Regions from separate parts of the Herbaspirillum sp. NPDC101396 genome, predicted to be linked through region 1. Evidence: predicted binding sites of a transcription regulator. Region 1 holds the regulator's gene; each other region holds the start of a gene.
What was found. The regulator sigma-54, encoded in region 1, starts transcription at its own class of promoters, with help from an activator protein. The targets are predictions, from matches to a motif close to TGGCANGNAANCTGCTTT.
Positions count from the first base shown of each region.

Region 2: a site for sigma-54 is predicted at 1,332-1,349, ahead of adh (aldehyde dehydrogenase). Genes of this name have one in related genera too.
Region 3: a site for sigma-54 is predicted at 1,275-1,292, ahead of hmpA (NO-inducible flavohemoprotein). Genes of this name have one in related genera too.
Region 4: a site for sigma-54 is predicted at 1,112-1,129, ahead of ACIROY_RS06610 (outer envelope protein). Genes of this name have one in related genera too.

Region 1 is NZ_JBIWNT010000005.1:86,268-88,471, reverse strand. Features, by position in the region: gene hpf (ribosome hibernation-promoting factor, HPF/YfiA family) at 35-388, opposite strand; gene ACIROY_RS17790 (RNA polymerase factor sigma-54) at 512-1,993, opposite strand; gene lptB (LPS export ABC transporter ATP-binding protein) at 2,027-2,204, opposite strand, start outside.
Region 2 is NZ_JBIWNT010000003.1:432,380-434,583, forward strand. Features, by position in the region: gene adh (aldehyde dehydrogenase) at 1-1,275, opposite strand, end outside; gene ACIROY_RS11700 (sigma-54-dependent Fis family transcriptional regulator) at 1,573-2,204, shown strand, end outside.
Region 3 is NZ_JBIWNT010000001.1:498,946-501,149, forward strand. Features, by position in the region: gene hmpA (NO-inducible flavohemoprotein) at 6-1,187, opposite strand; gene norR (nitric oxide reductase transcriptional regulator NorR) at 1,376-2,204, shown strand, end outside.
Region 4 is NZ_JBIWNT010000002.1:357,861-360,064, forward strand. Features, by position in the region: gene ACIROY_RS06605 (ABC transporter substrate-binding protein) at 1-586, opposite strand, end outside; gene ACIROY_RS06610 (outer envelope protein) at 1,298-2,122, shown strand.

The sequences.
Region 1 (2,204 bases):
TTGGTGCCGGTCCAGTCCGCCGGCTAGTTGGCTATCACGAGGCAGCTGCGGGCAACGGTTCTTCCGGCAGGCGTTTTGCCATCGAGTGATGGTTTTGCACGCGGTCCTTGTGCTTGATCACCTGGCGATCCAGTTTGTCGATCAGCATGTCAATGGCGGCGTACAGGTCGTGTGCAATGCTCTCGGCATGCAGGTCTTTCCCCTTGATATGAACGTTTATTTCTGCCTTCTGGCGTTTTTCTTTTTCGGTCAGCTTGTCTACGCTGAGAATGACACTGATGTCGATCACATGGTCAAAGTGGCGCTTGATGCGCGTCAGCTTGTTTTGCACGTACTCGCGGATGGCGGGGGTCAAATCGAGATGATGGCCACTAATGGTCAGATTCATACAGCACTCCTATCGTGAGATTGCTGGAGGTTCTTACGCATTGTCCGGTTGCTTGCAGGCAGCACCAGAACAAAACACCCGAACTCAACAGAACACAGCAACGATGCTTTGCTACAGAAAAACTTACAGAGATTTGCGGAGATTCACCGGCGGAATTTTGAGCACTTCGCGGTATTTCGCGACGGTCCGTCGCGCCACCACCATGCCCTGTTCCGCCAACATATCTGCAATCTTGCTATCAGAGAGTGGGTTCTTAGGGTCTTCTGCTCCTATCAGTTGTTTGATGAGAGCCCGTATCGCAGTGGAGGAAGCTTCACCTCCGGTTTCTGTTGCGACGTGGCTGCCGAAGAAGTATTTCAACTCAAACATGCCATGCGGGGTCAGCATGTACTTCTGAGTCGTTACACGAGAAATAGTGCTCTCGTGTAGACCCAGTGTATCAGCTATTTCGCGCAACACAAGGGGTCTCATGGCAACGGCGCCATGTGAAAAAAAGTTGCGTTGCCTCTCAACAATTGCCTGGGCGACACGCAAAATTGTGTCGAAGCGCTGACGCATATTTTTGATCAGCCACTTGGCTTCCTGCAGCTGCGAACCGAGCGAGCCGTCGCCCTTGGCTTGCTTGAGTGCGTTGGCGTACATGGCGTTGACGCGCAGCCGCGGCATCACGTCGTGGTTGAGCAAAACCTGCCAGCCGTCCTTGGACGCTTTGACAATCACGTCGGGCACCACGTAGTCGGATCGGCCCGATGCAAACATGGCGCCGGGATGCGGATGGCACTGGCGAATCACGGCTTGCGCCTCGCGCAGGTCTTCATCGTCGCAACCGAGCGCTTTCTTGATTTTATTGAAATCACGCTGGGCGAACAGCGCCAGGTAATCTTCAACGATGGTCAGCGCCAGCCGGCGTGTGACAAAGGCAACTTTCGGCAAGCGCCGGACCTGCAGCGCCAGGCATTCGGAGGCGCTGCGCGCGCCGACGCCGGCCGGCTCGAAGCTCTGCAGCAGCTTCAGTGCAATGGTCAGTTCGTCAAGTTCGATTTCCAGTTCTTCGGGCAGGCGCGCATGGATTTCTTCCAGCGATTCTTCGAGATAGCCGTGGTCGTCAATCGCGTCGACGATCAGTTCGATCAGCGCACGGTCGCGCAAGCTGCGCACGGTCAGGCGGGTCTGCTCCTGCAGGTGTTCGCGCAGCGTGACGTCGTGGGCTTCGAGTTGCGGACGCGAGTCTTCGTCGTCGGGTGTCTTGCCGGTGCGGGCGACGTCGTCGAAGCTCCAGTCGGCATCGCCGCTCGCATGCTCGTCGCCGCTTGCACTGTCCTGCGGATCGCCGGCTTCGCCTTCCGCGGGTGCAGCGCTGGCGGCGCTGTTTTCGACCGGCTCCGCCTGCGCCGAAGACGGGCTGCTGAGGGCGCCGTCGGCAAGCAGCCGCACGGAATTGTCGAGCGCATCGTCGAGGCGTTCCAGCAGCGGATTGTCCGACAGGATCTGTTCCAGTTCCTGGTGCAGTTCCAGCGTCGACAGCTGCAGCAAACGGATCGACTGCTGCAACTGCGGCGTCAATGCCAGATGCTGAGAGGTGCGAAGCTGGAGGGATTGTTTCATTCAGTTTTCAGTTGGCAGCGTATTGCCTGCGGATTACATGCGGAAGTGTTCGCCCAGATACACGCGGCGGACGGACTCATCGGCGATGATGTCGTCAGGGCTGCCGCTGGCCAGCACGGTGCCCTGGTTGATGATGTAGGCGCGATCGCAAATGCCCAGCGTCTCGCGCACGTTGTGGTCGGTGATGAGCACGCCGATGCCGCGTTCCTTG
Region 2 (2,204 bases), on a different contig from region 1:
ATCGTTGGCAATTTCGAGCGCCTCGGCCTCATCCTTGAAGGTGGTAATGGCCAGGACCGGTCCAAATATCTCTTCCTGGAAAATGCGCATCTTGTTATGTCCCTTGAACAGCGTCGGCTGGACATAGTAACCATCGGCCAGTTCCCCGCCGAGCTGGGTTTGCGCACCGCCGGCCAGCAATTGTGCACCTTCCTGTTTGCCAAGATCGAGATACGACAGGATCTTGGTCAGCTGCTCGCGCGATGCCTGCGCGCCCATCATGGTGTCGGTGTCCAGCGGGTTTTCCTGTTTGATGGAGGCAACCCGCTTGAGCACCCGTTCCATGAACTTGTCGTAGATCGATTCTTGAATCAGGGCGCGAGACGGGCAGGTGCAGACTTCGCCCTGATTGAATGCAAACAGCACCAGTCCTTCAATTGCCTTGTCGAGGAAGCCGTCGTCCTTGTCCATGACATCGGCAAAAAAGATGTTCGGCGATTTTCCTCCCAACTCCAGCGTGGCGGGAATCAGGTTGTTGGCCGCGGCCTGGGCAATCACGCGGCCGGTGGTGGTGGAACCGGTAAACGCAATCTTGGCGATGCGTTTGCTGGTAGCCAGCGGCAAACCGGCTTCACGGCCATAGCCGTTGACGATGTTGAGTACGCCCGGCGGCAGCAGGTCGGCAATCAGCCCGGCCAGGATAAGGATGCTGACAGGCGTTGATTCCGCCGGTTTGAGCACCACGCAATTGCCGGCGCCGATGGCGGGAGCCAGTTTCCAGGCGGCCATCAGGATCGGGAAATTCCAGGGGATGATCTGTCCGACGACGCCCAGTGGCTCCTGGAAATGGTAGGCCACGGTGTTTTCGTCGATATTGCTCAATGCACCTTCCTGTGCGCGCAGGCAACCGGCGAAATAACGGAAATGGTCGATCGCCAGCGGAATGTCGGCATTGAGCGTTTCGCGGATCGGCTTGCCGTTGTCGACGGTTTCAGCGTAGGCCAGCAATTCCAGGTTGGCTTCGAGCCGATCGGCTATGCGGAGAAGAATGTTGGCGCGTTCGGCGGCAGGCGTGCGGCCCCAGCTGTCGGCTGCGGCGTGGGCGGCATCAAGCGCCAGTTCCACGTCTTGCGCAGTGGAGCGCGCCACTTTTGTATAAGGCTTGCCGCTGATTGGGGTGATGGCGTCGAAATATTGTCCCGTCACCGGTGCGACCCATTTACCGCCGATGAAGTTGTCGTAGTGCGTCTGATAAGTGATTTTGGCGCCGACAGCGCCGGGGAATGCGTAGAGCATTGTTGTCTCCTGAATGTTGTCATGATGGTGAAAATATCCCTCGCGGGTATCCCTCTCTATCAAGTCTTGTGCCACGGCATCCCGTGTTCGCTAAGTCGTTGATTTGATTCTTTTGCTGTCGGACCACGCGTGTTGCGGAGCCGGTCGGCAGAAGAGGTGCAACGTTCCGGAACGTGACAACTGTTCCAAAACGTGACAATCGGCGCATATCGCCGGCAAGAGCATTGCGCAGACGCTCGAACTATTTCTATACTGCTGGAACAACAAGCGGAACGACACCGCTACCGAGGAGACAGCATGGCCAATTCAAGCGCTGTACTGGCGTTGCGCCACGCGCGACAGCATCTGATCGAGCATGGCAACATGCCCGCCGGAGTCGTGAACGAACGGCTGGCGCGTTCCTGGGAACGCAGCATAGCGGCTGGTCTGCTGCCCGTGGGGCGGCTTCCCGCCGTCGAATTTTCGGAGCGCGACGCCTTGCGCCATGTACTGGTGCGAAATCACGAATTGCTCGCCTATTCCCGTCCCGTGATGGAGTACCTGTTCGAGCAAGTACACCCCTCGCAAAGCGTGGTGGTGCTGGCGGACAACCGTGGCACCTTGATGCACACGCTGGGCGATCCCAACTTCATGAGCAAGTCCGAACGTGTCGCCTTGTCCGCAGGTGCGTCCTGGCGTGAAGAACAACGTGGCACCAATGCAATCGGCACGGCCCTGGCCGAAAAATGTGCCATTGAAATCCATGGCCCCGAACATTTCCTGGAACGTAACGGTTTCCTGACCTGCGCCGCAGCGCCGATCATGTCGTCGTGCGGCCAACTGCTTGGCATTCTGGATGTGTCCGGCGAACAGCACACCGGACAGTCGCATACGCTGGGCCTGGTCAAGACCGCTGCACGCATGATCGAGAACCGCTTGCTGGTGGCCGA
Region 3 (2,204 bases), on a different contig from region 1:
AGCGCTTAATCCAGCGAAGAAGCCGGGCCGAAGAACTCGTAACGGGCCTGCGCCGCCGGTACGCCCAGCTCGTGCAGGTGGCGCTTGATCGCCTTCATGAAGGACTTGGGACCGACGAAATAGGCGTCCACGTCCATCGATTCAGGCAGCCAACCGGCCAGCTTGTCGCGGTCGATGTAGCCGATCGCATGCGGGGCCTGGTCCTGTTCGCGCTGTTGCTCGTAGCAGAAGTAATGCTGCAACTGCGGATGTTCCTGCGCCAGGTCGGCGATTTTCTTGCCGAAGGCGTGCACGCCGCCATGGCGCGCCGCGTGGATGAACACCACCGGACGCTTGCTCGGCAGCGCCGCGTCCAGCATCGCCAGCATCGGCGTGATGCCGACGCCGCCGCTGATCAGCACCAGCGGGCGTTCGCTTTGGGTCAGCGTGAATTCTCCCGATGGCGGCATCAGGTCGATCTGCTTGCCGACGGTCATGTGGTCGTGCAGGAAGTTGGAGACCTTGCCGTTCGGCTCGCGCTTGACGCTGATGCGGTACATCTTGCTGTTCGGCGCGGCCGACAGCGAGTACTGGCGGCGCATTTCTTCGCCGTCGACGGTGACGCACAGGCCGATGTACTGGCCGGGGTGGTATTCCAGGATGGCCTTGCCGTCTTCCGGCGCGAAGTAGAAGGAGGTGATTTCCTCGCTCTCGTCGACGCGGTGCACCACCACGAACTTGCGCAGGCCGCGCCAGCCGCCGTCGGCCTTTTCGGTGGCCTGGTAGACGCCTTCTTCGGCGCCGATCAGGATGTCGGCCAACTGGCCATAGGCGGCGCCCCAGGCTTCGATGACCTGGTCGGTGGCGATTTCCGCGCCCAGCACTTCACGGATCGCGCGCAGCAGGCAGTCGCCGACCATCGGATAATGTTCGGGCTGAATCTGCAGCGCGACGTGTTTGTTGATGATGGTGGTGACCAGGCCGCCCAGTTGTTCGAGCTGGTCGATATGGCGTGCGTACATCAGCACGCCGTTGGCCAATGCGCGCTGCTGGTCGCCGCTGCCTTGATGGGCCTTGTTGAACAGCGGGATGACTTGCGGGTAGTCGCGCATGAGCATCTTGTAGAAATGCGTGGTCAGCGCTTCGCCGCCGCTTTCGAGCAGGGGGACGGTGGATTTGACGATGGCGCGATGGGTGTCGGAGAGCATGGCGATACCTTTCAGGGTTGGTTCAGGTTGAGCAATTGGGGAGGGAGGTCAAAAATTCTCGTTTTTTATCCTTCCTTTATCCCTTCTTAATCAAACTCCATGCCAGACTAAAAATCTTTTATAATCAGTCACTTAAAAAATGACCGAGTCGAATAGACCCGAGTCATATTGACTCAATAAGGGTAAAAATGACTCCAAAGCTCATGCTGGACGCATTGATTCCGCTGATGGCCGATTTGTCGAAGGAGTTGCACGACAGCGAGCGCTACCGGCGCCTGCTGGACACGCTGCGCATGCTGTTTCCGTGTGACGCCGCAGCCTTGTTGCGGCTCGACGGCGAGGTATTGGTGCCGCTGGCGATCAACGGCCTGAGCAGCGACACGCTGGGACGACGCTTTCGCGTGAGTGAACATCCACGCTTTCGCGTGCTGTTGTCGAACGTTCCGCCGACGCGTTTCCCGGCCAACTCGTCCTTGCCCGATCCCTACGACGGTCTGGTCGAAGCGCATTCCGGCGAACTTCACGTCCACGATTGCATGGGCTGCCAGATCACCATGAACGGCCGGCCCTGGGGTTTGCTGACGCTGGATGCGCTCGGTCCCGGCCGTTTTGATTCGGTCGACACCGCCTCATTGCAGGCTTTCGCCAGTCTGGCCGCCGCCACCGTCAACGTCGCCGAACGCATCCACACCCTTGCGGAGACCAGCGAACAGGAGCGCCAGCGCGCCGAAGCCTACCGGCTTGCCGCCAACCAGAGCCGGCGTGAGCTGATCGGTCAGAGTCCCGCGCACAAGCGCATGATGAAAGAGGTGCGTCTGGCCGGGCCCAGCAACATGACCGTTCTGATCACCGGCGAAACCGGCACCGGCAAGGAACTGGTCGCCAACGCCATCCACGCCGCCTCGCCGCGTGCGCGCAAGCCCATCATCAGCCTCAACTGTGCCGCCTTGCCGGAAACCCTGGTCGAGAGCGAGCTGTTCGGCCACGTGCGCGGGGCGTTTTCGGGCGCGGTCAGCG
Region 4 (2,204 bases), on a different contig from region 1:
GGTTCAGCAGTGAAGTGAAATAGAAACCGGTGATGGCGTCGACGTCGCCGCGCGCCAGCATGGTTTCACGCAGCGGCGGATCCATGCTGATCCAGTTGGCTTTGGACGCATCCAGGCCGTTGGCCTTGGCGAAGATCGGATAGCCGCGGCGACCGGCGTCGAACACCGGCGAGCCGAGCTTCTTGCCGACCAGATCGGCCGGTGTCTTGATGCCGGTCTTCTTGAGCGAGAAGATCGCCGCAGGGGTGTCGTTGTAGACCATCATCACGGCCATCGGCTTGCCCGGCGAAGCCGGATTGTTGGCGGTGAATTCCATCAGCGCCGCCATGTCGGCAAAGCCCATGTCGTAAGTGCCCGAGGCCACGCGATTGACCGCGTTGCCGGAGCCGCTGCCGGCGTCGATGACGACGTCCAGTTTCTCCTGCGCGAAATAACCCTTGGACTTGGCCACCAAGAACAACGCAGACGGACCTTCAAAGCGCCAGTCGAGCTGAAACTTGATTTTGGTTTCTTGCGCGAAGGCGGCCGAACAGGCGGCGCTGAGCAGCAGGGCGGCGGTGAACTTGAAGAGCTTGTTGGCGTGCATGGTGGGCTTCCCGTTGGAGTCAGTTGATCGGTTGGCCGGGCGCAGGCGGCGGTGAAGTGATGTCGCCAATGCGGCCCGGTTTTGTTGTCCGGTTTTTACAAACGATGTCCGATGAAAAGCATTTACTGTGCCAAGAACGTCGGATGGCGGCGACAGCGAAGGCAGCGCTGCAGTCGGCTTTCGAGCCGGCTTTATTTTGTCGACAATCCAAAATTTCATTTGCGACAATTTGGTGCTTTGCTGCACCGCTCTAGCAAGAGTTGCACTAAAAACAGTATTCTTGCGGCCGCGTAAGCCTTGTAAATAGAGGTGTGCGTCGATGAGCGGGTTTAGTACTGTCGTTCTATATCTTGTCGACAATCTTCCGTCGCAACCTTCTCGGCGGCATGGTGGGGAGGGTTGTTTTCATTCTGTGCAGCGGTGCCGGCTGGCGTGCGGACATCGGCTTCGCCGGATCCATTTTTTCGCATTGACGATGCACGCGCCGGCGCATTGTCGACAGTTTTTTGACGACTTGTTTTCGGCTGGCATGACGTTTGCATTGATGGACCCGGCGGATTGCGCAGCGACGGTTGTTGGGTGCGATGCCAGACCTGATTGGATATGGGTGAGCAAATGAAGGAGCGCGCGTTGCAGGTTGCAGCAAGCAGCCAGTGACGAGCGATGGGATCCGGATTTATTTTTCAATGAAACGCAAAAGGGAGAAAACGTATGAAGAAGAGTGCAATGGGGATGTGCTTGACTACCGCAGCGCTGGCCATCTCGGCCATGGGCAGCATGTCGGCCAACGCGGCCGAATGGGCAGATAACTCGATCGGTTACCGCTACGGCACCAAGTTTGCCGAGCCGTTCAATTCGCAGGACATCACCAAGAACATCATCAACTTCACGCACGCCAGCGGCTACAAGTACGGCACCAACTTCCTCAACGTCGATCTGCTGATGTCCGACAAGAAGGACAACAATGCGCAGGAAGCCTACATCGTCTACCGTCACACGCTGGATCTCGGCAAGATCAGCGGCAAGGACCTGTCCTTCGGCCCTGCACGCGGCTTCGGCCTGACCGCCGGTTTCGACTGGAACACCAAGAACGATCCCGGCTACGGCTCCAAGAAGCGCATGATCGTGGCTGGTCCGACCATTATGATGGACGTGCCGGGCTTCCTCAACATCAGCCTGCTGGCGCTGTGGGAAAGCAACCAGCCGGTCGGCGTTACCAGCCGTTATTCGTATGACACGCATCCGATGCTCAACGCCGCCTGGGGTATCCCGTTCGGCACCAGCGGCTTCGCCTTCGAAGGTTATGTGAACTACATCGCCGCCAAGGGCAAGAACGAATTCGGCGGCGGCACCGCGCCCGAGCTGAACTTCGACGGCCAGATCATGTATGACGTCGGCACGCCGCTGGGCATGGGCAAGAACACCTTCCGCGTCGGCCTGGAATACCAATACTGGCGCAACAAGTTCGGCAACCCGCACAACGTCCCGGGCTCGCTGGCCAAGACGCCGATGATCCGCGCCGAATACCACTTCTAAGCGTTTCTGCGGGCATGCCAGGGTGGGCGTCATCTCGGCATGCTCAGTTCCTTCGGTGCCGGGTCTTTTGATCCGGCATTTT